2 regions of the Streptomyces sp. NBC_00464 genome follow, and region 2 is predicted to be linked to the other one. Evidence: riboswitches for the same ligand, from Rfam matches in the RefSeq annotation. Region 2 holds a riboswitch; the other holds the start of a gene.

Region 1 (14,392 bases), 5.0 Mb from region 2:
TCGGCAGCGAGCCGAGCCAGTCCGTCAGGATCCGGTTGACCTCATCCGGCCGCTCCTGCTGGATCCAGTGGCCGCAGCCGTCCAGGACGTGCGAGGCGACCAGGCCCGGCAGCGTCGTCGGATACGCGGCGATGGCGTCGGCCAGCCAGGTGGTGGAGGCGTCCAGGGAGCCGCCGAGGAAGAGCGAAGGCTGAGTGACGGGCGCACCGTCGTAATCGGCGAGATCCTCCCAGTCCCGGTCCATGTTCCGGTAGCGATTGAGAGCGCCGCTCAGGCCGGTACGCTCGAACTCGGCGGCGTAGAAGTCGAGTTCGTCCTCACTGAGCCAGCCGGGGCGGCCTGCGGGAAACCGCTCGCGCAGCGTCCCGCCGCGGGCGGCGAAGTGCGGGTCCGGGGCGCCGGGCGCGGGCATGGTGTCGGCGGAGAGCGCGGCGTAGAAGCCGGCGAGCCAGCCGCGCACGTCCGGCTCGATCTCCGCCTCCGCCCGGCCGGGCTCCTGGAATCGGGAGACGTAGAACTCCTCGTCCCCGCCCATCCCCGCGAACACCTCACTGGGCCGCGGCCCGCCGCGCGGGGTGTACGGCACGCTGAGCAGTCCGACCGCCCGGAAGACGTCCGGCCTGACGAGGGCGGAGTTCGCCGCTACCGTTGCCCCCCAGTCGTGGCCGACCACCACCGCGCCGCGCTCGCCGAGCGCGTGCACCACGGCGACGTTGTCCTCGATCAGTTCGAGCATCCGGTACGCGGCCGCGTCCCCGGGCCGGGAGGAACGACCGTAGCCACGCATGTCCACGGCGACCGCCCGGTATCCGGCGGCTGCCAGCGCCGGCAGCTGACGGCGCCAGGAGTACCAGGACTCCGGGAACCCGTGCACCAGCAGTACCAGGGGTCCCGTGCCCTGTTCCACGAGGTGGATCCGGCCGGCCGGTGAGGGCACCAGGCGGTGTGTGAGGTCGGGGGCCGGGCTGGGCTGCTGCGACATGATTCCTCCACGGCTGTCGGCCGGTGCCGGTCCGTAGGGATGTCCGGCTCGGATGACGATCATGATGCGCCCGCAGGCTCGGCCGCGAGCCCTGTTGCCGTACCGGCAAACGGGCGGCCCGCGCATCCGGCAGGGATACGCGGGCGGCCCTTGCGCGCCGGTCAGTTGTAGCCGAATCCCGCGGGGAGCGGGGACTGCCGGAACAGGCGGGCGGGGACCGCGTCGGCCAGGGACCGGTAGCCCCCGGGGTTGAGGTGGAGGTGGTCGCCGACGTCCACCGAGGCGCGGAGCGCGCGGGGGTTCTGCGGATCGCGGACGGTCCGGTCGAAGTCGATCACCTGGTCGAAGCGGCCGCTGGTACGGATCCAGGTGTTGACCGCCTGCCGGGCCTCCTCGCGGTATCCGTCCACGTCGTCGTACGGGGTGTTGCCACCGAATGGGGTCAGCGTGGCCCCGTACACCCGGATCCCCAGGGCGTGGGCCCGGGTGATGATCTGGTCGTACGCCGCGATGACGTCGTCCGCGGTCTGCTTCTGGGCGGCGGGTGTGGCGGCCGCCGTCCCGATGTCGTTGACGCCCTCGAAGACGATCAGCCGGTCGACGCCGCTCTGGGACAGCACGTCCCGGTCCAGCCGGGCCAGCCCGTTCGGTCCCAGACCGTCGTTGAGCAGGCGGTTCCCGCCGGCCGCCTGATTGACCACCGAGGTACGCACCGCGCCGTTGCCGGCCGCCAGTCGCTGCTGGAGCACGTCGGGCCAGCGGTCGTTCCCGTTCGTGGTGGACCCCCGGCCGTCGGTCAGCGAGTCGCCGAGCACGGCCGTCGCCGCTGTGGTGCTGCCGGACCAGGCCTCGACGCCGCTGAGGAAGTACCAGTGGTCGGTGGTGGTCGCGCCGGGGAGATCCGGATCCTGGACGTGGTCCCCGGACCGGAGGTACGAGGTCGTACGGGATCCGGGGTGCGAGGTGATGGCGGTGGACGCCTGCCCGTCGGCCAGGTAGACCGTCGCCGTCAGGTTGGAGCCGGGTGCGATACGGAAGTCCAGCGGATCGGAGACGGCCTGCGCGCCGGCCGGGACGGCCACCGAGGTGCTGCCGCCGAAGGTGACCGTGCGCGTGGTCCCTTCCCGGACGGCGCCCGTGCCGGCGCGGTCGTCGAGCGGCAGTGCCACGGAGACCTTGGTGAGGGGAAGTACCGCCCCGCCGAACGCGTTGGAGAACCGCAGCCGGATGTGGTCGCCGCCCGCCGAGACGTGGACGGTCTGCCGCAGCGTCGTGTCCGTCAGCACGGAGTCGTCCTGGGTGAACGGTGCCGGCGGCATGTTGGACGGCTCCGTCAGCTGCGGCATCGACGTCCAGGCGGCGACCCAGTGAGCGTTCCGCTCCTTGGGCCCGGGTGCGTGGTCCGCCCCCGGAGCGTCGGCGGCTCCGAGTGCCGGTGAGACGGCGGCGAGGAGCGCCCCGGCGGTGATCAGACTGATGAGCGAGGATCTTCGGTTCATGAAGGTGTTCCCTCTGTGCGGTGGGGAAACGGGACGAAACACAAAGCGTCCGCGTACGGACGGCATCCCGTCCGTACGCCCGCCGGATCACGCGGCAGGCTAGCCCTTCCGATAATTGCGGTCAATCATTCGAAATATTTCGAATGACTGGATCGGGGTCCTGGCCTCGCATCGGCCCATGGGTGAGCGGTGGCGTCACACGACTCCCGTCGCGATCCGGGTACTTGGGCACTTGGCAACCCTGGATACCTGTCGAGCACTTCGAATCACGCGGCCATACAACGGACATGACGCCAGGTCACTCAATCTGACCGTGCAGGAACTGGCCACGCGCATGGCCCACCGCAACACCGGCCTGGCCTCCGGCGCCCCCGTCTGCGACCGGATGATGACGCGTATCGCCAAGGACGAGAACCTTCACATGCTCTTCTACCGGAACCTTCTGGAGTCCGCGCTGGAGGTGGAGCCCGACCGGACCATGGTGGCGTTCAAGGACGTCATCACGCGGTTCCGGATGCCCGGACACTCCATTCCGGGATTCCGGAAGGCTGCCCGGCAACTGGCTGTCGAGGGAATTTACAACGTACGGATCCACCGCGACGATGTTCTGCTGCCGGTCCTGCGGAAGTTGAACGTGCTCGGATTCGTCGGCCTCGGTCCGGAAGGCGCCGAAGCACAGGACGAACTGGGCCGTCTTCTGTCCGAAATGACGGGCAAGGCAGCGCGGTTCGACGAGGTCAGTGCAACGATGCGGGCGAAGAGAAGGTCTCTCGCGGATTCGAAGGAGCAGTAACAGTGACAGGGTCACGCGTGGTCAGCATGGGCCACTACCAACCCCCGAACGTCGTGACGAACGACGATCTGGCACGGCGGATCGAGACCAGCGACGAATGGATCCGCAGCCGCGTGGGCATCGAGACGCGGCATGTGGCCGGACCCGACGAGACCGTTGACTTCATGGCCGCACAGGCGGGCAAGCACGCGCTGAGCCGCGGTGGAATCTCCCCCGACAGCATCGACCTGGTCCTCGTCGCGACCTGCACGGCGATCGACCGCTCTCCCAACACCGCGGCCCGCGTCGCCGCCCAACTGGGCATCCTCGGCGCGGCCACGCTGGACATCAACGTCGCCTGTTCGGGCTTCTCCCATGCGCTGGCCACCGCCGACCACACCATCCGGGCCGGCTCCGCGACCCGGGCCCTGGTCATCGGCTCCGAGAAGCTGAGCGACTTCACCGACTGGGACGACCGCACCACCTGTGTGCTCGTCGGCGACGGCGCGGGCGCGGCCGTGGTCGAGGCGGCCCCGGACGCGGAGATCAGCCCCGTCGTGTGGGGGGCCGTACCCGAGCTGAGCAACGTGGTGCGCATCGAGGGGGCGAACGGCACCTTCCAGCAGGAGGGACAGTCGGTCTACCGCTGGGCGACCACCCAGCTTCCGGCCATCGCCCGCAGCGTCTGCGACAAGGCCGGGGTGGCGCCGGAGGAACTCGGCGCGGTGGTGCTTCACCAGGCGAACCTCCGGATCATCGAGTCGTTCGTGAAGCGGCTCGGGGCCGGCAACGCGTACATCGCCCGCGATGTCGTCGTGTCCGGCAACACCTCGGCGGCCAGCATCCCGCTGGCGCTGTCCAAGGCACTGGAGCGGGGCGACATCCCCTCCGGTGCGCCGGCCCTGCTGTTCGGGTTCGGCGGTGGTCTGGCCTACGCGGGCCAGGTCATCCGCTGCCCCTGAGGGACGAGGCCGTCGTGACGCGAGACCCGGTCGCCACCGCACGCAGGTCATGGTGGGCGGTGCTTCGCCGGCCGGAGTCCGCCCCTGCGGCGCCGCGCCGACGGCTGGTGGTGCTGCCGCACTCGCGGGGGCCGGCCCAGGCACAGCCCCTAGGCCTCCAGTACCTCCCGGAACCCGTTGAGCCAGGTCAGCGTGGACCGAACGGGCACCCTCGGACGGTGCGCCGAGCACGGTGACGCGGGGCTCGACACTGCCGTCGACGCGCACCGGGTGGAAGTCCGGGGTCAGGTCGAGACCGCCGGGAACGAAGTCCTCACCGTCGGCCGAAGCATTGCGTCACAGGCGCACCGTGCCGCTCGCGAGGAGGTTGCGGTACAGCGGGAGGGCGTCCGCACGCGGATCGAAGGCGTGCGTGCGGGCATCGACCAGCACGTCGACCGGCCGCACGAATCCGGTGTGCGGGCCGTCCACGACGACCCGCCCGGTCGGCTCGTCGGGCCGCACCCGCGCCTCGGGCCCGGGAGCCTAATCAGGCACCCTAAAGCCGGACTTGAACGCCCGGTCCTGCCTAAGGCCTTTCGTTTGGATCAGGCCGGACCCCGCGAGCCCGGCCTGATCCAAACGAGAGGCCCTAGCACTCGATGATGTTCACCGCGAGCCCGCCCCGGGCCGTCTCCTTGTACTTGACGCTCATGTCGGCGCCCGTCTCCTTCATGGTCTTGATGACCTTGTCGAGGGAGACCTTGTGGATGCCGTCGCCGCGCAGCGCCATCTTCGCCGCGGTGACGGCCTTCACCGCCGCCATGCCGTTGCGCTCGATGCACGGGATCTGGACGAGCCCGCCGACCGGGTCGCAGGTCAGGCCGAGGTTGTGCTCCATGCCGATCTCGGCGGCGTTCTCGACCTGCTCGGGGGTGCCGCCGAGGACCTCGGCGAGGGCGCCCGCGGCCATGGAGCAGGCGGAGCCGACCTCGCCCTGGCAGCCGACCTCGGCGCCGGAGATGGAGGCGTTCTCCTTGAACAGCATGCCGATGGCGCCGGCGGACAGGAGGAAGCGGACGACGCTGTCGTCCTTCTCCGCCTCGGTCGCGCCGCCGGCCGCGAAGTTCATGTAGTAGTGCAGCACCGCCGGGATGATGCCGGCCGCGCCGTTCGTCGGGGCGGTGACGACGCGGCCGCCCGCGGCGTTCTCCTCGTTGACCGCCATCGCGTAGAGGGTGATCCACTCCATCGCGTGGGTCTGCGGGTCGCCCTCGGCGCGCAGCTGGCGGGCGGTGTTCGCGGCGCGGCGGCGGACCTTGAGGCCGCCGGGCAGGATGCCCTCGCGGGACATGCCGCGGGAGACGCACGCCTGCATGGCGCGCCAGATGCCCAGCAGACCGGAGCGGATCTCGTCCTCCGTGCGCCAGGCGCGCTCGTTCTCCAGCATCAGCGAGGAGATCGACAGGCCGGTGTCACGGGCGAGGCGCAGCAGCTCGTCGCCGGTGCGGAAGGGGTGCTTGAGGACCGTGTCGTCGAGGACGATCCGGTCCTCGCCGACGGCGTCCTCGTCGACGACGAAGCCGCCGCCGACCGAGTAGTACGTCTTCTCCAGGAGCAGGGCGCCCTCGTGGTCGTACGCGAAGACCGTCATGCCGTTGGCGTGGTACGGCAGCGCCTTGCGGCGGTGCAGGATCAGCTGCTCGTCGGCGTCGAAGGCGATCTCGTGCATGCCGAGGAGGTTGAGCCGGCCGGTGGAGCGGATCGCGTCGACCCGGTCGTCCGCCGTCTCGACGTCGACGGTACGGGGGGACTCGCCCTCCAGGCCGAGCAGGACGGCCTTGGGGGTGCCGTGGCCGTGGCCGGTGGCACCGAGGGAGCCGAAGAGTTCGGCGCGTATCGAGACGGTGTGGGCGAGCAGGCCCTCGTTCTTCAGCCGGCGCGCGAACATACGGGCCGCGCGCATGGGGCCGACCGTATGGGAGCTGGACGGGCCGATGCCGATCGAGAACAGGTCGAAGACCGAGATGGCCACGGGTGACTCCTAAGCAGTGGTAGACGTCGTTGTCTGCCGGGTGGTGCGGTACGGGCGGGGTGGGCCCGAAGAGCGGGGGCAAGGGATGGGGCACCGCGCTCACTGTTCAGTGTGCGCGGTGCCCCTCCCCGATACGCAAACGTGCCGGTCGGACTACTTGAGACCGGGGTACAGCGGGAACTTCTCGGCGAGCGCGACGACGCGGGCCTTCAGGTCGTCCGCGTCGTACGACGGCTTCAGCGCGGAGGCGATGATCTCGGCGACCTCGGTGAAGTCCTCCGTCTGGAAACCGCGGGTGGCGAGCGCCGGCGTGCCGATCCGCAGACCCGAGGTGACCATCGGGGGCCGGGGGTCGTTGGGGATGGCGTTCCGGTTGACCGTGATGCCCAGCTCGTGGAGCCGGTCCTCGGCCTGCTGGCCGTCCAGCTCGGAGTTGCGCAGGTCCACGAGGACCAGGTGCACGTCCGTGCCGCCGGACAGGACGGAGACGCCGACCTCGGTGACGTCCGGCTGCACCAGACGCTCGGCGAGGATGCGGGCGCCGTCGAGGGTGCGCTGCTGGCGCTCCTTGAACTCCTCGGTCGCCGCGACCTTGAACGAGACCGCCTTGGCCGCGATCACGTGCTCCAGCGGGCCGCCCTGCTGACCCGGGAAGACCGCCGAGTTGATCTTCTTGGCGAGCTCCTGGGTGGAGAGGATCACGCCGCCGCGCGGACCGCCGAGGGTCTTGTGCGTGGTGGTCGTGACGACGTGGGCGTGCGGCACCGGGTTGGGGTGCAGGCCCGCGGCGACGAGACCGGCGAAGTGCGCCATGTCGACCATCAGGTACGCGCCGACCTCGTCCGCGATGCGGCGGAAGGCGGCGAAGTCCAGCTGGCGGGGGTAGGCGGACCAGCCGGCCACGATCAGCTTCGGCTTGGACTCCTTGGCCAGGCGCTCGACCTCGGCCATGTCCACGGTGCCGGTCTCGTCGACGTGGTACGGGACCACGTTGTAGAGCTTGCCGGAGAAGTTGATCTTCATGCCGTGGGTCAGGTGACCGCCGTGGGCCAGGTTCAGGCCCATGATCGTGTCGCCCGGCTTCAGCAGCGCGAACATCGCGGCGGCGTTGGCCTGCGCACCGGAGTGCGGCTGCACGTTGGCCGCCTCGGCGCCGAAGAGCGCCTTGATGCGGTCGATCGCGATCTGCTCGACCACGTCGACGTGCTCACAGCCGCCGTAGTAGCGGCGGCCGGGGTAGCCCTCGGCGTACTTGTTGGTCAGGACGGAGCCCTGGGCCTCCATGACCGCGACCGGAGCGAAGTTCTCCGAGGCGATCATCTCGAGGGTGGACTGCTGACGGTGGAGCTCGGCGTCGACAGCGGCGGCGACGTCCGGGTCCAGCTCGTGGAGGGAGGAGTTGAGAAGCGACATCAGGTGGTCCCTTGGGGTCTCAGTTGCCGGAGAACTCGGTGTACTCGTCGGCGGAGAGCAGGTCCTCCGGCTCCTCCGCGACGCGTACCTTGAACAGCCAGCCGCCCTCGAACGGAGCGGAGTTCACCAGCGACGGGTCCTCCACGACGTCCTGGTTCGATGCGGTGACCTCGCCGGTCACCGGCGAGTACAGGTCGCTGACCGACTTGGTCGACTCCAGCTCGCCGCAGGTCTCGCCCGCGGTCACCGTGTCACCGACCTCGGGGAGCTGGGCGTAGACGACGTCACCGAGCGCGTTGGCCGCGTGCTCCGTGATGCCGATCGTGGCCACACCGTCCTCGACGGCCGACAGCCACTCGTGCTCCTTGCTGTACCGCAGCTGCTGGGGGTTGCTCATGACCTGAATTCTCCTGTACGCGGGGGAGTGCTGATGAACGATGGTCTTACGGTGTGAGACAGGACTGCGTCACTTACGCAGCGCCCGTTCCGCCCTACGTCTACTTCTGGCGCTTGTAGAACGGCAGCGCCACGACCTCGTACGGCTCGTGGCTGCCCCGGATGTCCACCCCCACGCCCGCGGTGCCGGGCGTGGCGTGTGCGGCGTCGACGTATGCCATGGCGATCGGCTTGCCGAGCGTGGGCGAGGGCGCGCCCGAGGTGACCTCGCCGATGACCTGGCCGTCGGCGACGACGGCGAAACCGGCGCGCGGCACCCGGCGGCCCTCGGCCACCAGGCCGACGAGCTTGCGGGGCGGGGCGGTCTCGGCGCGCTCGGCGGCGGCCTCCAGGGCCTTGCGGCCGACGAAGTCGCCCTCCTTCTCGAACTTCACGACCCGGCCCAGACCGGCGTCGAACGGCGTCAGCGCCGTGGTCAGCTCGTGCCCGTACAGCGGCATGCCCGCCTCCAGGCGCAGCGTGTCGCGGCAGGAGAGCCCGCACGGGATCAGGCCGCGGGAGGCGCCCGCCTCGGTGAGGGCCCGCCACAACTGCTCGGCGTGCTCGGGGGCGGTGAACAGCTCGAAGCCGTCCTCGCCGGTGTAGCCGGTACGGGCGATCAGCGCGGGGACCCCGGCGACCGTGCCCGGCAGCCCGGCGTAGTACTTCAGACCGTCCAGGTCGGCGTCGGTGACGGCCGCGAGGATGGCGGGGGACGCCGGGCCCTGGACGGCGAGCAGCGCGTACGCGTCGCGGTCGTCGCGCACCTCGGCGTCGAAGCCGTCGGCGCGCGCGGTCAGGGCGTCCAGGACGATCTGGGCGTTGCCCGCGTTGGCGACGACCATGTACTCGGTCTCGCCCAGCCGGTAGACGATCAGGTCGTCCAGGATGCCGCCGTCCTCGGCGCAGATCATCGTGTAGCGGGCGCGGCCCACCGAGACGGTGCCGATGTTGCCGACGAGCGCGAAGTTCAGCAGGGCCACGGCCTCGGGGCCGGTGACGGTGATCTCGCCCATGTGCGAGAGGTCGAAGAGGCCGGCCTTCGTGCGGACGGCGTTGTGCTCGTCGCGCTCACTGGCGTACCGCAGGGGCATGTCCCAGCCCGCGAAGTCGGTCATGGTCGCACCCAGCGAACGGTGCAGGGCATCGAGGGCAGTGAGGCGGGCGGTGCTCATGGATAAGGCTCCCAGGGCATGACGACGAGGACGATCCCTCCCCATCTGTCATCGGAACCTGAGAGGTTCGCCGAGAGGCCCCGGAGGGGTTCGGCTTGCACCTTGGGTGGAGCCGCAGGGCGACTCGCTTTTCAGATCTGCCTCATCCACGCGGTACGGGGCCTGAGAGATTCAAGGGAGGATCTTGCTCCTTCGGCGCCCGGCACGCTGTGGCCGGGACTCTCCCGCGCGGATTCGAACGGCCTATATGCAGTTGACCGGGTCATCATCGCACGCATTGCGGGAGAGTGGGGGGCCGGTACCGATACCGGTCTCCGGCGGGATCCGGCGGGTCGGACGGTTGTGCCGCATTACCTTTTCTTTACACTTCTTGGGCAGGTGTGGGTCAGCCGACAGGGGGAGGGCGATGACGTTGCAGCGGTACGCGACGACCGCGGGGGTCGCGCACGGCGCACTGCCCGCGCAGCCGGGGGCGCCGACCAGGGAGAGGGTGGGACCGCACGCACCTGTCGTGCGGGATCTGCGGGAGCGGGACGGGCGCAGCCCGCGCAGCCTGCACTTCTCGGCGGGCGACGTGGTGGTGGTCTCCGGACTGCCCGGCAGCGGCAAGTCGACCCTCATGGCGCGGACCGTCGCCGCGCACGCCATCGACTCCCAGGACACCAGGGACCGCTGGGCGGCCCGGATGCCCCGCTTACTCCCGTACGCCCTCTACCGCCCGCTCGTCCGCGTCGCCCACTACTGGGGGCTGTGGCGGGTGCTGCGCTCCGGCGTCTCGGTCGTCGTCCACGACTGCGGCACCCAGGCCTGGGTGCGCGGCTGGCTGGCCCGTGACGCCCGGCGGCGCGGCCGCATCCTGCACCTCGTCCTGCTCGACGTCACCCCGCGGACGGCCCGGGAGGGGCAGCGCGAGCGCGGCCGCGGAGTCTCCGGATATGCGTTCGCCCGCCATCGCAGGGCCGTGCGGCGGCTGCTGCGGGACACCGAGTCGGGCCTGCTGCCGCTCGGATGCGCCTCGGCGGTGCTGCTGGACCGGGAGGCTGCGGGGCTGCTGACGCGGATCACATTCGCAGACGCACAGGGTGAGGGCTGAGACAAAGCCGTCCGAAGGCTGGACAGCGCGTGTGCGCGTGGGCGGGGACCCGGGTGGGCGGCGTTAATCTCTTGCTGCACGACATGGGGTGAGAGAGGGAGACAGTGGACATTCCGGCACCGGCCCGGACCCATCCGCAGGGCGGATGGCCGGCCAACGAGCTCGAAGAAGTGCTGAGCGCCTCGCTCGGCAGCCCGGAGGCGGGCGGCCGGCTGGTGGAGGTGCTCGGCCGCAGCCATCTCTGGGTGCCCCTGCCCAACGGCGGCTCGCCGGATGCCACCGACCTCGATCTGCCGACGCTGGACATCGAGGGCGCGCCGTACGTCCCCGTGTTCAGCTCCGAACAGCAGTTCCTCACCTGCGTCGGCGCCCACATGTCGTTCACCGTGGCCCCCGCCCGCGAGTTCGCCCGGGGCCTGCCCCCGCAGCTCGGCATGGCGGTGAACCCGGGCGGCGCGGTCGGCGTGCCGCTGCCGCCGCCCGCCGTCGCCGAGCTCTGCCGGACCGGCCGCACCCCGCTCGACGGACCGTCCAGCGGCGGCCGGGTCCGGCTGTACGAGCCGGACTGGCAGCAGGAGCCCGTCGACTTCCTGTCCGCCGCGGCCGGGGAGTTCGAGGCGAGCGGCGTCGTGCTCAGCGCCCGTCGCGCCCTGGCCAGCATCGAGGGCGGCGACCCCGTCCTCTTCGTCGGCATCGAGTTCTCCACCTGGGACGGCGCCGGCCGCAACGCCCCCATGGACGCCCTCGGCCGGGCGCTGGGGCGCGTCGAGGTGCCCTGGCCGGTCAATCTGGTGCTGCTCGACGTGGCCCAGGACCCCGTCGCCGACTGGATGCGGGCACGGGTGCGGCCCTTCTATCAGCGCCCCGCCGAGTAGCCGGACGGCAAGGGGACCGGCGCCGCGGGCCGACGGCTGTGGCCCGCGGAGTCAAGTCGGTGTCAGGGCCGCCGCATAAGCTGGTTTGATGGCTGGTGCCTCGGCACCGCGCCGTCCCCGAGAGCCCGGGAAGCGGCAGGCCGAGACGTTGGATCGAAGAGGGGCGGGACCCAGGGTGAGTGCGTCAGGCAGCGCGGAGGCCGGGCAGGTCGAGCACATGCTGCGCCAAGTGACGCCCGGGCGCTACGACGCGTACGAGGCACTCCTCCAGGCCCTGGCGGCCGACCGGATCTGGATGCTGCTCTGGCACGGCCGGGCCGGCTCACCCGACGCCCAGTACGGCAACATGGAGATCGAGGGCCTCGGCTACGCCCCCTGCGTCACCTCCGCCCAGGAGCTTTCCGCCAGCGGCTGGAACCGGGACCACGAGGTCATCAGCGGCCGCGACATCGCCCGCGCCCTGTTCCCCGACCGCTGGGGCATCTGGCTGAACCCGCACGCGCCCGGTGGCGGCGTGGGCATCCCCTGGCTGGACCTCCGCCGGATCGCCACCGGCCTCGACCGGATGCCCGCCGGACCGCTGCGGATCAGCGAACCCGCCATCGAGATCCCGCAGTTCTACGCCCAGCTCACGCAGAACGCCCACCGCACCCCCGCGATCCGCTCGCTGCGCCGCGCCTGGGTGCAGCCCGCGCTCGGCGTCCCGTACCTCGCCATCGGACTCGATCTGTACGACACGAGCGCGCCGTCCGTCGACGCCGTGCGGGCGATGATGCAGCAGTCCATCGGCACCGTCCCGGAGGGACTCCCGGTCTCCACGGTCGCGATGGCCGACGAGTACGACCCGGTCGCGATGTGGCTGCGGGCCAACGCCCGTCCGTTCTACGACCGCGAGCCGCACGCCCCGGCCGGCCGTGGCGCCGTCGTCGCTCCCGGTTACGGCTACCCGCAGTCCCCGGGCCCCGCCCCGCGCGCCTACTAGGCCCGCGCGAGCCCCCTCCCAGGACCGGACAAACGGCTATCCGGCGGACAAGACATCTGCCGTGGTCACCCAAATAGCCACCCAATAGAGTCCGTTGGGCGTCATGTCCGTTCTGGTGGATTAGCGGCCGAGTGGTCCGCTCACTCGATCAAACTGTCCGGATAACGGAAGCTCACTGACCGCATCACGTTTGAGCAAACATTCCCCGTCAGGTCTGGCGGGTGATCGCAACGGCATTGAAGACTCCCGGCTAGTGGGGATCGTCCGCCCTTTGTACGAGGTTGCACCGGCGGTCACTCCACAGACGCATTCATCGCACCGAACACATCAGCCGCAGTAAGCGCCGCGGCTGACACGCGCCAGGCCGTCACCGCGGCGAGTAGGGGCCGGCCACCGCCGGCGGGAGGGGTCAGAGGCACTGTGACCGCACCGATCGAGACCACCGGTTCGGCTGCCCAGGCGCAGCCGGAGGCAGTACTCACGGGAGTCAAACAGAGCCAGATCGAAGGCCGTTCGCTCGGACGGATCGCCTGGACGCGCTTCAAGCGCGACAAGGTGGCAGTGGCCGGCGGCATCGTTGTCATCCTGCTGATCCTGCTCGCCGTGCTTTCCAAGCCGATCCAGGCCGTCTTCGGCCTGGACCCCAACGAGTTCCACCAGGACCTCATCGACCCCGCTCTGCTCGCCCCCAAGGGCGACTGGGGCGGCATCAGCTGGAGCCACCCGCTCGGCGTCGAACCGCAGTACGGCCGCGACATCATGACCCGGATCATCGAGGGCTCATGGGTGTCCCTGGTCGTCGCGGTCGGAGCCACCCTGCTCTCCGTGGTGATCGGCGTCTTCTTCGGTGTGGTCTCCGGCTTCTACGGCGGCTGGGTGGACACCGTCATCAGCCGCATGATGGACACCTTCCTGGCGTTCCCGCTGCTGCTCTTCGCGATCTCCATCTCGGCGGCGCTCCAGGACGGCGCGTTCGGCCTGGAAGGGCTGCCGCTGCGGATCGGCGTACTGATCTTCGTGATCGGCTTCTTCAGCTGGCCGTACATGGGCCGCATCGTCCGCGCCCAGACCATGAGCCTGCGCAATCGCGAATTCGTCGAAGCGGCACGGTCGTTGGGTGCCCGCGGCCCCTTCATTCTCTTCCGGGAGCTGCTGCCGAACCTGGTGGCGCCCATTCTGGTCTACTCCACGCTGCTCATCCCCTCGAACATCCTCTTCGAGGCGGGTCTCAGCTATCTGGGTGTCGGTATCGCGCCGCCGCAGTCCTCCTGGGGCGGGATGCTCACCAACGCGATCGACTTCTACCGGAACGACCCGATGTACATGATCGTGCCGGGCGTGGCCATCTTCGTCACGGTCCTGGCTTTCAACCTGCTGGGAGACGGGCTGCGTGATGCGCTCGACCCCCGTAGTAAGTAGTAGTGCCCGGGCGCTCGTCACAACGACGTGCGACATGCCACGGCAACCATCGATCGAGGGGGATTTCCTCAGGTGAAGACCAGAAAAACGACCGCGTTGGTCGCCACGGCTGTGGTCCTGATGCTCGGAGCGTCCGCGTGCAACGGCTCCGACGACGACAGCAGCGGCAGCACAGGCGGCAAGGGCGGCTCCGGCGCCACTGACGCCGCGCTGACCTCGATCGTCAACCCGTCGGACAAGCAGGGCGGGACCCTCAAGCTGGAGATGTCGGACGAGCCCGACTCCCTCGACCCCGGCAACACGTACTACGGCTGGGTGCAGAACTTCTCCCGCCTGTACGGCCGCACCCTGACGTCCTTCAAGCCGGCTGCCGGCAAGGAGGGTCTGGAGATCGTCCCGGACCTCGCCGAGAGCCTCGGCAAGGCGAGCCCGGACGCGAAGACCTGGACGTACACGCTGAAGAAGGGTCTCAAGTTCGAGGACGGGACCCCGATCACCTCGAAGGACATCAAGTACGCCGTCGAGCGCTCCAACTTCGCGCCCGAGGCCCTGTCCAACGGCCCGACGTACTTCAAGGCACACCTCGTCGGCGGCGACAAGTACCAGGGTCCGTACAAGGACAAGAACCCGGACGGCATCGCCTCCATCGAGACGCCGGACGACTCCACGATCGTCTTCAAGCTGAAGGACGCCTTCGCGGACTTCGACTACCTGGCGACGTTCTCGCAGACGGCCCCCGTGCCGGCGGCGAAGGACAAGGGTGCCGACTAC
Region 2 (14,392 bases):
CGGCCTCAAGGTGGTGGTCGACGCTTCCAACGGCAGTGCGGGGCTCGTACTCCCCAGCCTGTTGGGGCGGCTCGGTGTGGATGCCCTGACCATCAACCCCGGCTTGGACGAGTCCCGGCCGACCGAGTCCGCCGAGACCCGAAGGTCCGGACTGGTCCGGCTCGGGGAGATCGTCTCGTCGGCGCGGGCGGCGTTCGGCGTCCGGTTCGACCCGGTCGGTGAACGGCTTTCACTGGTCGACGAGCGTGGCCGGATCGTGGAGGACGACCGGGCCCTGCTGGTCATGCTCGACCTCGTCGCCGCGGAGCGTCGTAGCGGCCGGGTGGCGCTGCCAGTGACCACTACCCGCGTGGCCGAGCAGGTGGCGGCGTACCACGGGACGCAGGTCGAGTGGACGACGACGTCGCCCGACGACCTGACGCGGGTGGGACGCGAGGAGGGCACCATCTTCGGTGGAGACGGACGCGGCGGGTTCATCGTTCCCGAGTTCAGCAGCGTCTTCGACGGCTCCGCCGCCTTCGTGCGGCTCATCGGGCTGGTGGCAAGAACGCAGCTCACGCTCAGCCAGATCGACGCCCGCATCCCGCGCGCGCACGTGCTGCGGCGTGATCTGGCGACCCCGTGGGCGGTCAAGGGACTGGTGATGCGACGGGTCGTCGAGGCGGCGGGAGACCGCAACGTGGACACGACGGATGGTGTACGGGTCGTCGAGGCGGACGGGCGCTGGGTGATGGTGCTTCCGGACCGGGCCGAGGCGGTCACCCATCTGTGGGCCGAGGGGCCCGATGACGCCTCGGCCCAGGCGCTGCTGGACGAATGGTCCGCGATCGTCGACAGCGCAGGTCAATGACGTGACCGGATGCCGGGGCGGGTGAGCGCCGTCGCCCCGGCACCCGGACCCGGTCCGGCATCAGGGCGGCGGCGGGAGGAATCGCGCGACCGTATGCGGGGCTTCGGTGGGGCCATTCGGCGGTAGCCGCCGCGACATGCGACGATGTGCGGCATGTCGCAGCAGCCCCCCGATCGGAGTAGCGCCCCGCCGCCCCCGCGTCCCGACGCGTCCATGTCGCTGCTGACCAATGTGATGGACCACAGCCTGGACGACGGATATGCCGAGGCGTCGGCGCGTCGCAAGGCCGACGGACGTTCGGGGATGCCCCGGACCCTCAAGGCAAAGCTGGGCTTCGCGGCGTGTCTGGTGCTCGCAGCGCTTGTTGTGACGCTCGGTGCCGCGCAGGCGCGGGTTGCCGCGCCGGTCCTGGCCAAGGAGCGCGGGGAGCTCATCGACCGGATTGACGCGGAGACGTCGTCGGCCGACACCCTTGAAGCGCAGGTGGAGGAGATCCGCGACGACGTGGGCAGGCGGCAGCGCAAGGCGCTGGAAAAGCATGGCGGTGACCAGGCCGAACTGGTGGCCCTGCTCTCCGGGGCGACACCGGTGCAGGGTCCAGGGGTGAAGCTCGTCGTCGATGACGCGAAGGACACCGACCAGGGGGGTGGCGGACCGCGTGAAAGCAGCGGGTTCTCCGACACGGGGCGGGTGCGTGACCGGGACATGCAGCGGGTCGTCAACGGTCTGTGGCAGTCCGGCGCCGAAGCGATCGCCATCAACGGTCAGCGTCTGACCGCCCTGTCGGCGATCCGTGCCGCGGGCGACGCCATACTGGTCGACAACAAGCCGCTCGTGCCGCCGTACACGGTGCTCGCGGTGGGGGACGGGAAGAAGCTCGGCGCCGCATTCCAGGACAGTGCCGATGGCCAGTACCTGCAGGCGCTCAAGGACACCTTCGATATCCGGACCAGCATCTCCGTTCAGGACAAGGTGAGCCTCCCGGCGGCCCCGAGCCTGATCGTACGGACAGCAGAGCCTTATAAGGCCGCAGACACCGGCAGTGGTGCGGCAGACACAGGGAAGGGCACATCGTGATCGCCGTACTGGGCCTCGTCGTGGGAGTCGTGGTCGGACTGTTGGTCCGGCCCGAAGTACCGGCGGTGGTAGAGCCCTACCTCCCGATCGCGGTCGTGGCCGCTCTCGACGCCGTCTTCGGCGGCCTGCGGGCCATGCTCGACGGTATCTTCGTCGACAAGGTCTTCGTGGTCTCGTTCCTCTCGAACGTGGTCGTGGCCGCGCTGATCGTCTTCCTGGGTGACAAGCTGGGCGTCGGAGCGCAGCTCTCCACCGGAGTGGTCGTCGTCCTCGGTATCCGGATCTTCTCCAACGCCGCCGCGATCCGCCGGCACGTCTTCCGGGCCTGACGCCGATGAGCAACGACGCATTCAACGGCGACCGCGAAGAGCCCGGCGAGCGGGCCGAGGAGACGCCGGGGGAAATGACCGGGCGCCAGCGGCTGATCGCCGGAATCTGGCCACCTCGGGTCACCCGCGCCCAACTCATCGTCGCGGTGCTGTTGTTCGTGCTCGGCCTGGGGCTGGCCATCCAGGTGCGGTCGAACAGCGACAACAGTGCCCTGCGCGGTGCCCGCCAGGAGGACCTGGTCCGCATCCTCGACGAGGTGGACGACCGTACGCAGCGGCTGGAGGACGAGAAGCAACGCCTCGTCGACCAGCGCACGGAGCTGGAGAACAGCTCCGACCAGGCGGAAGAGGCGCGGAAGCAGACGGTGGAGAAGGAGCGCCAACTCGGTATCCTCGCGGGCACCGTGGCGGTGCACGGCCCCGGCATCACGCTCACCGTCAACGACCCCGGTGACGCGGTACAGGCCGACATGCTGCTCGACGCTCTCCAAGAGCTCCGGGCGGCCGGCGCCGAGGCGATCGAGGTCAACGGCGTGCGTGTAGTGGCCAATACGTACTTTTCCGGGGACGGCGGAGCCGTCAAGGTCGACGACCACAAGATCTCCGCTCCGTACGTCTTCAAGGTCATCGGCAAGCCACAGGATCTGGAACCGGCGCTGAACATCCCCGGCGGCGTGGTGCAGACGCTGGAGAAGGAGCAGGCCACCGTGCATGTGGTGCAGTCGGACGACATCGTCATCGACGCCTTGCGACCGGCGGAGCGGCCTGACTACTCTCGGTCGTCGGCCCAGTGAACCCGGGACGCGTGGGTGTGCGGGGACATGGGCCGGAGGTTGCGGGGGGTCGCCGCATCGTAATGGTGGTGCGTGGTGGAAACTGTCGAGTGCCTACGGACGTTGTGAAGATGTCCGGGTCGGCAGGTGTGTTCATTCAGGGTTCGTCCTGCCCCACGGGCGGGTCTGTTTCGGTCAAGGGGAATCGCCCGTGAAGTTGTTTGGGAAGTTGTTCGGCAAGAGCGCTCGCGATGAAGCCGCACGCCATCGCGCGCCGCGCCATGGCCAGACCGAGGAGCAGGGCGGCGAGCGCCCCCTCTTCCGCGATCAGGTGGCTGGTTCGGGGGGTGACAATCCGGGTGGTTCCGGCGCGTCGTCCGTTGACCCTGCCGGTCCCGGCCGCATAGGTTTCGGAGAACCGTCAACCTCAGGTACGGGTGGAGGGTTCGCCCCGAGGCAGGAGGCTTCGTCCATGCCGGTCTGTACGAGGTGCGGGCACCGCAATGCCGAGGCCAGTCGTTTCTGTTCCAACTGCGGCGCGCCGCTGCGTGGCGGGGTCCCCGAGCGGGCCTCGGAGACGACGTCGACCATCTCCATCTCCGGCCTGGAGGCCTACGAGGCGGAGGCGACCGGGCAGACGTCCGTGCCTTCGCTCTCGCCCGAGGCCCAGGCCGCTGTGGATGCCCTGCCGCTCGGTTCGGCGCTCCTCGTGGTGCGCCGGGGTCCCAACTCGGGCAGCCGCTTCCTCCTGGACAGCGAGCTGACCACGGCCGGCCGTCACCCGCAGAGCGACATCTTCCTCGACGACGTGACGGTGTCGCGTCGGCACGTGGAGTTCCGCCGGAGCCCCGACGGCAGCTTCACCGTGGGCGATGTGGGCAGTCTCAACGGCACCTACGTCAATCGTGAGCGCATCGACTCCGTCGCGCTGTCCAACGGCGACGAAGTGCAGATCGGCAAATACCGGCTGGTCTTCTACGCAAGCCAGCGCGGTATCTGACTCGCCCCCTGACCTGGTCGGGGGGATCCCCCAGGAAGGTCCATGCTGAGAACACCGACGGGCGGTGCCGGACACGGCACCGCCACCGCCGACGACCGTCCGATGAGCATCGGCACGGTACTCCTGCAGCTACGGGACGAGTTCCCCGAAGTCACGATCTCCAAGATCCGCTTCCTGGAGGCCGAGGGGCTCGTCGAACCGCAGAGGACACCTTCCGGCTACCGGAAGTTCCGCTCCGAAGATGTCGAGCGGCTCGCTCAGGTGCTCCGGATGCAGCGGGATCACTATCTGCCCCTGAAGGTCATCCGGGAGCACCTGGACGCCCTCGCCCGGGGTGAACAGGTCGCTCTGCCCTCCCCGGGCGGTGAGCGGGACCTGACCGACGGCGACTGGATCAGTGGGCCGGGACGTGCCACAGCGGCCCGTATCGGCCGTGCCGAGCTTCTGGCCGCTGCCGAGGTCACGGAGAGCGACCTCGACGCGTGGGAGTCCTACGGCCTGGTCGCACCGTCGGCGGAGGGCGGCTACGACGCCGAGACGGTCACCATCGCCAGGCTTGTGGCGGATCTGGGCCGATTCGGTCTGGAACCGCGACATCTTCGGGCGATGAGAGCGGCCGCGGATCGGGAAGCCGGGCTGATCGAGCAAGTTGTCGCACCCCTGCGCCGGCACCGGAATCCGCAGACCAGAGCGCATGCCGAGGCTACTGCGAAAGAGCTTGCCGAGCTCTCCGTGCGGCTGCACTCGGCCCTCGTCCAGGCCGCTCTGCAGATCCGTCTCCACTGATCCCGGTGGGGCCCGACTACCCAAACCTGCCGAGCACGTCCTAGGGTTGCTGTGTGAACGAGCTCGACGTTGTGGGTGTCCGGGTGGAAATGCCCTCCAACCAACCGATCGTGCTCCTGCGTGAAGTGGGAGGCGACCGGTACCTCCCCATTTGGATCGGTCCTGGTGAGGCGACCGCGATCGCCTTCGCCCAGCAGGGCATGGCTCCGGCCAGGCCGCTGACCCATGATCTCTTCAAGGATGTGCTCGAGGCCGTCGGCCAGGAGCTCACCGAGGTCCGGATCACGGATCTGCGAGAAGGGGTCTTCTACGCGGAGCTGGTCTTCGCCAGCGGAGTCGAGGTGAGCGCGCGGCCTTCCGATGCCATAGCGCTCGCCCTGCGCACCGGCACGCCGATCTACGGCAGTGACGGGGTGCTCGACGATGCGGGAATCGCCATTCCCGACGAGCAGGAGGACGAGGTGGAGAAGTTCCGCGAGTTCCTCGACCAGATCTCTCCGGAGGATTTCGGTACGAACAGTCAGTGACGTCCCAAGGGGCTCCAGCGCATCCGACAAGCCTTTCCCGGTCGTGAGTCACGGGAAACCACCCTCAGGGTGATTATCACTCGGCGTGCCGAGTGTGGCGATCGTTGACGCACCCCGGGTGACTGCCTACCTTCGAGTGGGCAGGTCAAGGACGGAGGTCGGCGTGAGAAGCAGCGGCGACGGTACGGCAGTGGGTGGGCCGTATCCGCAGCAGGGGAGTACAGCCGGCCACACCATCAGGCAACCGGCTGCGCCGGATGCGGTGGCGGGGGACGGCATGACATCGGCCAACGAGATCGGCTACCGAGGACCGACGGCGTGCGCGGCTGCGGGGATCACCTACCGGCAGCTCGACTACTGGGCTCGCACGGGCCTTGTGGAGCCGAGTGTCCGTCCGGCCTACGGGTCGGGCACACAGCGGCTCTACAGCTTCCGGGACGTGGTGCTCCTGAAGATCGTGAAGCGTTTCCTCGATACCGGGGTGGCGCTTCAGAACATCCGCACCACGGTGCAGCACCTGCGGGCCCGAGGCTTCCAGGATCTCGAGCGGATGACGCTGATGAGTGACGGAGCGACCGTCTACGAGTGCTCCTCGCCCGCCGAGGTCGTCGAGCTGCTCCAAGGGGGGCAGGGGGTCTTCGGCATCGCCGTCGGGGTGGTGTGGCGGGACGTGGACGCCGCGCTGTCGCAGTTGCACGGGGAGCGCGTGGACACCGGCGAGACACTGATCGGCAACAACCCCGCCGACGAACTCGCCCGTCGGCGCAACCGGGCGGGCTGAACCGGACGGGAGAACGGCCGCGCCCCGGAAATCCGGGGCGCGGCCGCCGTTGCGACAGGGCGACTGTCAGTGCCGTAGGGCACCATCGATTGATGTGAGAGCCGCGCCCACCATCCTGCATCTGGACATGGATGCCTTCTACGCCTCTGCTGAGCAGGCGGCGAAGCCGAGTCTGCGCGGCAAACCGGTCGTGGTGGGTGGACTCGGGCCCCGGGGGGTCGTCGCCACCGCCTCGTACGAGGCGCGGCGTTTCGGGGTGCACTCGGCGATGCCGATGGCGCAGGCCAGAAGGCTGGCACCGAACGCGGCCTACCTGGTGCCGCGCTTCACGCTCTACCGCACGGTGAGCGACCAGGTCATGGAGCTGCTGGGCCGCCTCTCACCTCTCGTGGAGCCGCTCAGCCTCGACGAGGCCTTCGTCGACCTGGAGGCGGGCGGCACAGCGGACGACACGGCTTCGGCCATGGAGATCGGCGAGCAGCTGCGCGGGGCGATCGAGGCGGTCACGGGGCTCAGCGGCTCCGTCGGGCTCGCAGGATCCAAGATGCTGGCGAAGATCGCCTCCGAAGAGGCGAAACCCGACGGAATCCTGTTGATAGAGCCGGGCACGGAGCGGGAACTGCTGGCGCCCATGACGGTGCGCACCCTGCCCGGCGTCGGGCCCGCCACCGCGGACCATCTGCGCCGCGCCGGCATGACCACGATCAACGACCTCGCCGAAGCGGGCGAGGCGGAACTCGTACGGCTCCTGGGCAAGGCGCACGGCAGCTCCCTGCATCGCATGGCCTTCGGCTACGACGACCGGCCCGTGGTCGCCGAGCGGGACGCGAAATCGGTATCGGTCGAGGACACCTTCGACACGGATCTCCACGACCGGGTCCGGGTCAGGGCCGAGGTGGAGCGGCTGGCCGACCGCTGCGTCCAGCGCCTGAGGGCCGCCGGCCGGTCGGGGCGCACGGTGGTGCTGAAAGTGCGGCGTTACGACTTCTCGACCCTCACCCGCTCCGAGACGCTCCGAGGGCCCACCGACGACCCCACAGTCGTCAGAGAGGCCGCTGCACGGCTTCTGGAGTCCGTGGACACGACCGGGGGCGTGCGGTTGCTGGGCGTCGGCGTCACCGGGCTCGCCGACTTCACCCAGGAGGACCTGTTCGCCCAGGCGGCGGGCGAGCGGACGGCCGCCGAGCCCCCCGGAACCGCCGAGACGGGTGGGGACGCGGTGGCGGACGAGGGAGAGCGGACGGACGAGGGAGAGCATGCGGGCGAGGAGGCCGTGCAGGAGAGCGCCGAGCAGCTTGCCGCGCGGCGCTGGCCGGCCGGGCACGACGTCCGCCATGACACGTACGGGCATGGCTGGGTGCAGGGGAGCGGGGTCGGGCGGGTGACGGTGCGGTTCGAGGAACCGGAATCGGAGCCCGGCCGGGTCCGCACGTTCCGTATCGACGATCCGGAACTGCAGCCGGCCGATCCGCTGCCGCTTGTGCGGAACCCGGTGGACTACTCGTCCTGGCCGGCGAGTCTGCCGAAGTCACGGTCCGGGGCGCTCTCGCCGGGCGCCGAGTCCAGACCGTAGTGCCGGTAGAGCTGAAGCTCCTGTTCCGGCGAGAGATGGCGGCCGACGCCGAAGTCGGGTGCGTCCTTGATCAGGGCGCGGTCGAAGGGGATGCGCAGCGTTTCCTCGACGAATTCGCTGGGCTCCAGCGGGACGAAGGCATCCCGGCTGAACAGTCCGGTGCGAACGGCCGCCCATTCGGGCACACCGGTCGCGTCGTCGAGATACACCTCGTCCACGGTTCCGATCTTGGTGCCCTTGCGGTCGAACGCCTTGCGGCCGATCAGACTGCGCGGATCGATGTCGGTCTGCACGGTCCCTCCCATGGGTCGCGGCTACTCCACAGGCACTACAGAAGTGCAGATTCGTGGGGTTGGCCACTCGAGATCTCTGCCGGGTACCCCGCTGGTAGGCTGACTATGGCTGCTGACCCCGTGCGGGAGAGTCCTCCGGAGAGATTCCGGAGGCGCCGAAGGAGCAAATCCTCCCCGGAATCTCTCAGGCCCCCGTACCGCATGGACGAGGTCACTCTGGAAAGCAGGGCGGGTTCCGCATGGCCACGGCCGGACCGGATCTCTCCCTCACCGACGGTGAAAGCCGGTGCGCCCCGCGGGCACCGGTGAAGCTCTCAGGTTGAGATGACAGAGGGGGAGGCCGTTCGGGCACCCCGCGCCGTGGTGCCCCTCGCAGGTCGTGACAGACCAGGAGGCCTCCATCATGACCCCCCGTCGCACTTCGCTTTCCCAGCTCGAACAGGGAATCCCGTTCGAGCAGCGCCACATCGGTCCCGATGCCGAGGCACAGGCGAAGATGCTCGCCCAGGTCGGTTACGGTTCGCTCGACGAGCTGACCGCCGCCGCGGTGCCCGATGTGATCAAGAGTGCCGAAGCCCTGAAGCTGCCGGACGCCCGGACCGAGGCCGAGGTCCTTGCCGAGCTGCGCCTCCTCGCCGACCGCAATCAGGTCCTCGCCCCGATGATCGGGCTCGGCTACTACGGCACCTTCACCCCGCCGGTGATCCTCCGCAACGTGATGGAGAACCCTGCCTGGTACACGGCCTACACGCCGTACCAGCCCGAGATCTCCCAGGGCCGCCTCGAAGCCCTCCTGAACTTCCAGACGATGGTGGCCGAGCTCACCGGGCTGCCCACCTCCGGCGCCTCGCTGCTCGACGAGGGCACCGCCGCCGCCGAGGCCATGGCGCTGGCCCGGCGCGTCGGCAAGGTGAAGAAGGGCGTCTTCCTGGTCGACGCCGACACGCTGCCGCAGACCGTCGCCGTCATCGAGACCCGCGCCGAGCCGACCGGGGTCGAGGTCGTCGTCGCGGACCTCACCGACGGCATTCCGGCCGAGATCGCCGAGCAGGGCGTCTTCGGCGTGCTGCTGCAGTACCCGGGCGTATCCGGAGCCGTGCGGGACATCAAGCCCGTCATCGAGCAGGCCCACGAGCTCGGCGCGATCGTCACCGTGGCCGCAGATCTGCTGGCACTCACCCTGCTCACCTCGCCCGGCGACCTGGGCGCGGACATCGCCGTCGGCACCACGCAGCGTTTCGGCGTCCCGATGGGCTTCGGCGGACCGCACGCCGGTTTCATGGCGGTACGCGAGAAGTTCGCGCGCAGCCTTCCGGGCCGTCTCGTCGGTGTCTCCGTGGACGCGGACGGCAACAAGGCGTACCGGCTGGCCCTGCAGACCCGCGAGCAGCACATCCGCCGCGAGAAGGCCACCAGCAACATCTGCACCGCCCAGGTGCTGCTCGCCGTGATGGCCGGCATGTACGCCGTCTACCACGGCCCCGACGGGCTGCGCACGATCGCGCGGCGCACCCACCGCTACGCGGCCATCCTGGCCGAGGGGCTGCGGGCCGCCGGTGTCGACGTCGTGACCGGTACCTACTTCGACACGCTCACCGTCCGGGTCCCGGGCAAGGCCGCCGAGGTGGTCGCCGATGCCCGTGACCGCGGGGTCAACCTGCGGCTGGTCGACGGCGACCTGGTCTCGATGGCGTGCGACGAGACCACGACCCGCGCGCAGATCGCTGCCGTCTGGGCCGCGTTCGGCGCCGAAGGCGACATCGAGGCACTGGACGCCACGACCGCCGACGCGCTGCCGGAGGGTCTGCTGCGCACCGACGCGTTCCTGACCCACCCGGTCTTCCACCAGCACCGTTCCGAGACCGCGATGCTGCGCTACCTGCGCAAGCTCGCCGACCGCGACTACGCGCTGGACCGCGGCATGATCCCGCTCGGCTCCTGCACGATGAAGCTGAACGCGACCGCCGAGATGGAGTCGATCACCTGGCCCGAGTTCGGCGCGCTGCACCCGTTCGCACCGGCCGAGCAGGCCGAGGGCTTCCTGACGCTCATCCGTGAGCTGGAGGAGCGCCTGGCGGAGGTCACCGGCTACGACGCGGTCTCCATTCAGCCGAACGCCGGCTCGCAGGGCGAGTTCGCGGGGCTGCTGGCCGTCCGCGCGTACCACCGTGCCAACGGCGACGAGGGCCGGACCGTCTGCCTGATTCCGTCCTCCGCCCACGGGACCAATGCCGCGAGCGCCGTGATGGCCGGCATGAAGGTCGTCGTGGTGAAGACCGCCGACGACGGCGAGGTCGACATCGAGGACCTCCGCGCCAAGATCGCGCAGCACCGCGACGAGCTCGCGGTGCTCATGATCACCTACCCGTCCACCCACGGTGTCTTCGAGGAGCACGTCGCCGACATCTGCGCCGAGGTGCACGACGCCGGCGGTCAGGTGTACGTGGACGGGGCCAACCTCAACGCTCTCGTCGGCCTGGCCAAGCCGGGCCACTTCGGCGGCGACGTCTCGCACCTGAACCTGCACAAGACCTTCTGCATCCCGCACGGTGGCGGCGGTCCCGGCGTCGGTCCCGTCGGCGTGCGTGCGCATCTGGCGCCGTATCTCCCGAACCACCCGCTGCAGCCCGCCGCAGGTCCGGAGACCGGTGTCGGACCGATCTCGGCAGCTCCGTGGGGCTCGGCAGGAATTCTTCCGATCTCCTGGGCCTATGTACGCCTGATGGGTGGCGAGGGCCTGAAGCGTGCGACGCAGGTCGCCGTACTCGCGGCCAACTACATCGCCAAGCGGCTGGAGCCGCACTACCCGATCCTGTACAACGGCCCGGCGGGACTGGTCGCGCACGAGTGCATCGTGGACCTGCGTCCCATCTCCAAGGCGACCGGAGTCAGCATCGACGATGTTGCCAAGCGCCTCATCGACTACGGCTTCCACTCGCCGACCATGTCGTTCCCGGTCGCGGGGACGCTCATGATCGAGCCGACCGAGAGCGAGGACCTCGCGGAGCTGGACCGATTCTGCGACACGATGATCGCCATTCGTGGCGAGATCGAGAAGGTGGCCTCGGGCGAGTGGAGTGCGGACGACAACCCGCTGGGCAACGCGCCGCACACCGCGGCCGCGCTGGGCGGGGAGTGGGAGCACGGCTACAGCCGTGAGGTGGCCGTCTTCCCGGCCGGGGTCTCGGTAGCCGACAAGTACTGGCCGCCGGTGCGCCGGATCGACGGTGCGTTCGGTGACCGCAACCTCGTCTGCTCCTGCCCGCCGCTGGACGAGTACGACAACTGAACGATGACGCCGGAACACAGGGCGTGACGCGGACATGCGTGGGGGCCGGTGCGGAGACTTCTCCGGGCCGGCCCCTTTCGTACCGGCCGCTCAGGCCGCCTTCACGACCCGGCCCGTTTCCAGCGGCCGGTGCGGGGCGATGATCTGCCCGTCCGGGAGCAGCTCACCGGTGTCCTCGAAGAGCAGGACGCCGTTGCACAGCAGGCTCCAGCCCTGCTCAGGATGGTGCGCCACCAGGCGGGCGGCTTCCCGGTCGGCTGAGTCGGCTGTCGGGCAGGGTGGCTGGTGCTGGCACATGGACGGGTTCTTTCGCTGCGTTGAGTTGAGTGTCCTGCGGCTTGAAGAGGTGTTCATGGCCGCCCCCGTATCGATCGGTCCGGTCCCAGTGTTGCCCCACGGGCGTCAATCCGCAGGGATTTCGCAGCAGCACTTCTTCTCCTCTGATGACGCATCACCCGCCCGGGCGGTTCAACGCAACTGCACTGTCACTTCGGGTGGTTCGGGGTGGCCGGATGGGGCTAGTCCGGATGGGCACGAGGGCCCCCACTTGATGGCACTGTGCCCCGCCACCGAGTCCGGTGGCGGGGCACAGTGCCATCAAGTGGGGGGAGCCGGGAATCAGGCGGGAGAGCCGAGCAGGGGGCCGGGGCCGGGTGCGATACGGGTGGTGATCACGGGGAGTAGATCAGCGACCCGGTGCGGACGGTGCGCCGCGATACCCGGTGGGGCGGGAGCCAGCGGAACCAGTAGATCGGCCGGGGCCGGGGACCCGCCGGAGGCGTCTGCCTGTGTGTCGCCGTGGAGCCACAGTGCCAGCATGTAGAGCTCGGGAATGGACAGCAGCCGCGGCTGGTAGGGCGTCGCCGCCGCCTCCGCCTGGCGCAGGGCGAGTTCGGTCGAGGCGATGTACGGGCCTTCGAAGAAGTGCGAGAAGGCCCAGCCGTCCGGGGTGAGCATCGTGTCCGCCGCGGCGACGGCCCGCTCCGTGCTGCGGATCAGGAAGCGCCATGCGGCGAGCCGGGTGGTGGGTGCGAGCCCGTCCGGGCCGATTCGGTCCAGTACGTGGACGGGGAGCGGGTGTTCGGGGCTCAGCGGTCCCTGGGCGGACCGCAGAGCGGGGGTGCGGGCCTCGCGGACCGCGGTCGGTGAACCGAGCGCCGCGAGAACGCTGCGCAGAGCGGGCGCGGGAGCCGGGGGTACATGCAGCGGCATAGTGGGTCGCCTCTCACTTCGGAGACACGGTGGAGCGTGGGCGGGTGCAGACGGCGCTGTCGGCGTGCGGGGCCAGAGGAGGCCGGTGACTGGGCCGGTGCGTCAACTCTCTGCCTCGTCCGCGGAGTTTATACGACACGTGTTCACGCGGTGTTTCCACTAGCCGCCACGGCTATTGCCGGCAAGGCGGTATCCGGACTCAATTATGCGGAGATTACGCTGATTCGGCGCGAGCGGCGCAGCCACCGCCTCGGGTTTTTCCCGCGCCGCGGTAGGCCGAAACGTGTCGGTGCTTTCCCTGTATGCCGAACGGGGAATCTGCGCACTGTGTCATGCCGAGTGAATGTGCCCCGGGCCTCGGTCATCAGATTAGCGGGTGTGCGACACCGGCGGGGCGTTATGGATCTCCCCGCCTGGGCATTATCGATCGTGACGCGAGCGGCCTGGGCCGCGGGCCGCCCACTCGAGGAGGGATGCTTCGATGGGGAAGAAGGTCGTTGCGGGCGCGTTTGACCTGTCCGACCGGCAGAAGTACCGGAGGAAGCTCCACCAGTGCCTGGAGGGGCTGGGGAGGCTTCTGGCGGAGCGGAGGTTCGACCGGCCGCGCAGCCTCATGGGCATGGAGATCGAGCTGAATCTGGCCGGTGCCGACGGTATGCCGAAGATGTTGAATGGGCAGGTTCTGGATCGCATCGCGAGCGGAGATTTCCAGACGGAACTGGGGATGTTCAATCTCGAAGTGAACATAGTTCCACACAATCTTTCAGGCCGCGTTCTCGACCAGTTGGCGGAAGAGCTGAGGACCGGTCTCGGATATGCCGACCGCAAGGCCGCCGAGGTCGATGCCGGGATCATGATGATCGGAATACTTCCCACCCTCGGACGCGAGGACATGGTCCGGTCCAATCTCTCGGACGTGGACCGCTACGCGCTGCTGAACGATCAAATGGTGGCAGCGCGCGGCGAGGATTTCTCCCTGGATATCGAAGGCGTGGAGAGACTGGTCTGCACCTCCGGGTCGATCACCCCCGAGGCGGCCTGCACCTCGGTGCAGCTGCATCTGCAGGTGACTCCGGAACGTTTCGCGGACGTGTGGAACGCGGCCCAGGCCGTCGCGGCGGTGCAGGTGGCCATGGGTGCCAATTCCCCCTTCCTCTTCGGCCGGGAGCTGTGGCGGGAGTCGCGGCCGCCCCTCTTCCAGCAGGCCACGGACACCAGGCCGCCCGAACTGCAGAATCAGGGGGTGCGGCCGAGAACCTGGTTCGGTGAGCGGTGGGTCGATTCGGCGTACGAGCTCTTCGAGGAAAACCTCCGCTTCTTTCCCCCACTGCTGCCCATCTGCGACGAGGAGGACCCGCTCAGGGTCCTCGACGACGGAGGGGTGCCGCGGCTCCAGGAGCTCGTCCTGCACAACGGCACGGTCTACCGGTGGAACCGCCCGGTGTACGGGCTCGCGGACGGCGTCCCGCACCTGCGGGTGGAGAACCGGGTGCTGCCCGCGGGCCCGACCGTCGCCGATGTGATCGCCAACACCGCGCTCTACTACGGACTGGTACGGGCTCTTGCGGAGGAATCCCGTCCGGTGTGGACGCGAATGCCGTTCACTGCCGCGGCCGAGAACTTCGAGACCGCCTGCCGCCGGGGGATCGACGCCGAACTGCTCTGGCCCCGGCCCGGCCGCTCCGGCGGGCTGACCCGGGTGCCGGCCGTCAAACTCGTGCGGGACGAACTGCTGCCCATGGCCGCCGCGGGCCTGGACGCCTGGAACATCGAGCCCGCGGACCGGGACCACTACCTGGGGATCATCGAGGAGCGCTGCAGGCGGCGGGTGAACGGGGCGGCTTGGCAGGCCGACGCCTACCACCGGGCGCGGGAGGCCGGGCTGGGGCGGGCCGAGGCGCT

Evidence for each region. Region 2 has a riboswitch for glycine ahead of gcvP (aminomethyl-transferring glycine dehydrogenase). Riboswitches for the same ligand answer to the same signal wherever they lie in the genome.
Region 1: linked by a shared signal. The riboswitch ahead of gcvT (glycine cleavage system aminomethyltransferase GcvT) and the one ahead of gcvP (aminomethyl-transferring glycine dehydrogenase) in region 2 are both predicted to bind glycine.

What each region holds. Positions count from the first base shown of each region.
Region 1 is NZ_CP107899.1:1,824,962-1,839,353, reverse strand. Features, by position in the region: gene OG912_RS07840 (alpha/beta fold hydrolase) at 1-982, opposite strand, end outside; gene OG912_RS07835 (SGNH/GDSL hydrolase family protein) at 1,144-2,481, opposite strand; partial or broken gene OG912_RS07830 (acyl-ACP desaturase) at 2,798-3,274, shown strand; gene OG912_RS07825 (beta-ketoacyl-ACP synthase III) at 3,277-4,215, shown strand; gene OG912_RS07820 (hypothetical protein) at 4,552-4,719, opposite strand; gene OG912_RS07815 (L-serine ammonia-lyase) at 4,847-6,229, opposite strand; gene glyA (serine hydroxymethyltransferase) at 6,383-7,642, opposite strand; gene gcvH (glycine cleavage system protein GcvH) at 7,662-8,039, opposite strand; gene gcvT (glycine cleavage system aminomethyltransferase GcvT) at 8,140-9,252, opposite strand; glycine riboswitch at 9,394-9,489, opposite strand; gene OG912_RS07795 (AAA family ATPase) at 9,659-10,345, shown strand; gene OG912_RS07790 (enhanced serine sensitivity protein SseB) at 10,450-11,220, shown strand; gene OG912_RS07785 (enhanced serine sensitivity protein SseB C-terminal domain-containing protein) at 11,396-12,202, shown strand; gene OG912_RS07780 (ABC transporter permease) at 12,623-13,621, shown strand; gene OG912_RS07775 (ABC transporter substrate-binding protein) at 13,694-14,392, shown strand, end outside.
Region 2 is NZ_CP107899.1:6,857,004-6,871,395, forward strand. Features, by position in the region: gene OG912_RS30770 (mannose-1-phosphate guanyltransferase) at 1-850, shown strand, start outside; gene OG912_RS30775 (DUF881 domain-containing protein) at 1,004-1,927, shown strand; gene OG912_RS30780 (small basic family protein) at 1,924-2,256, shown strand; gene OG912_RS30785 (DUF881 domain-containing protein) at 2,262-3,050, shown strand; gene OG912_RS30790 (FHA domain-containing protein) at 3,241-4,029, shown strand; gene ftsR (transcriptional regulator FtsR) at 4,072-4,815, shown strand; gene OG912_RS30800 (bifunctional nuclease family protein) at 4,869-5,342, shown strand; gene OG912_RS30805 (MerR family transcriptional regulator) at 5,506-6,123, shown strand; gene OG912_RS30810 (DNA polymerase IV) at 6,218-7,696, shown strand; gene OG912_RS30815 (PRC-barrel domain-containing protein) at 7,621-8,001, opposite strand; glycine riboswitch at 8,103-8,199, shown strand; gene gcvP (aminomethyl-transferring glycine dehydrogenase) at 8,393-11,278, shown strand; gene OG912_RS30825 (DUF5999 family protein) at 11,369-11,575, opposite strand; gene OG912_RS30830 (hypothetical protein) at 11,897-12,490, opposite strand; gene OG912_RS30835 (glutamate-cysteine ligase family protein) at 12,972-14,392, shown strand, end outside.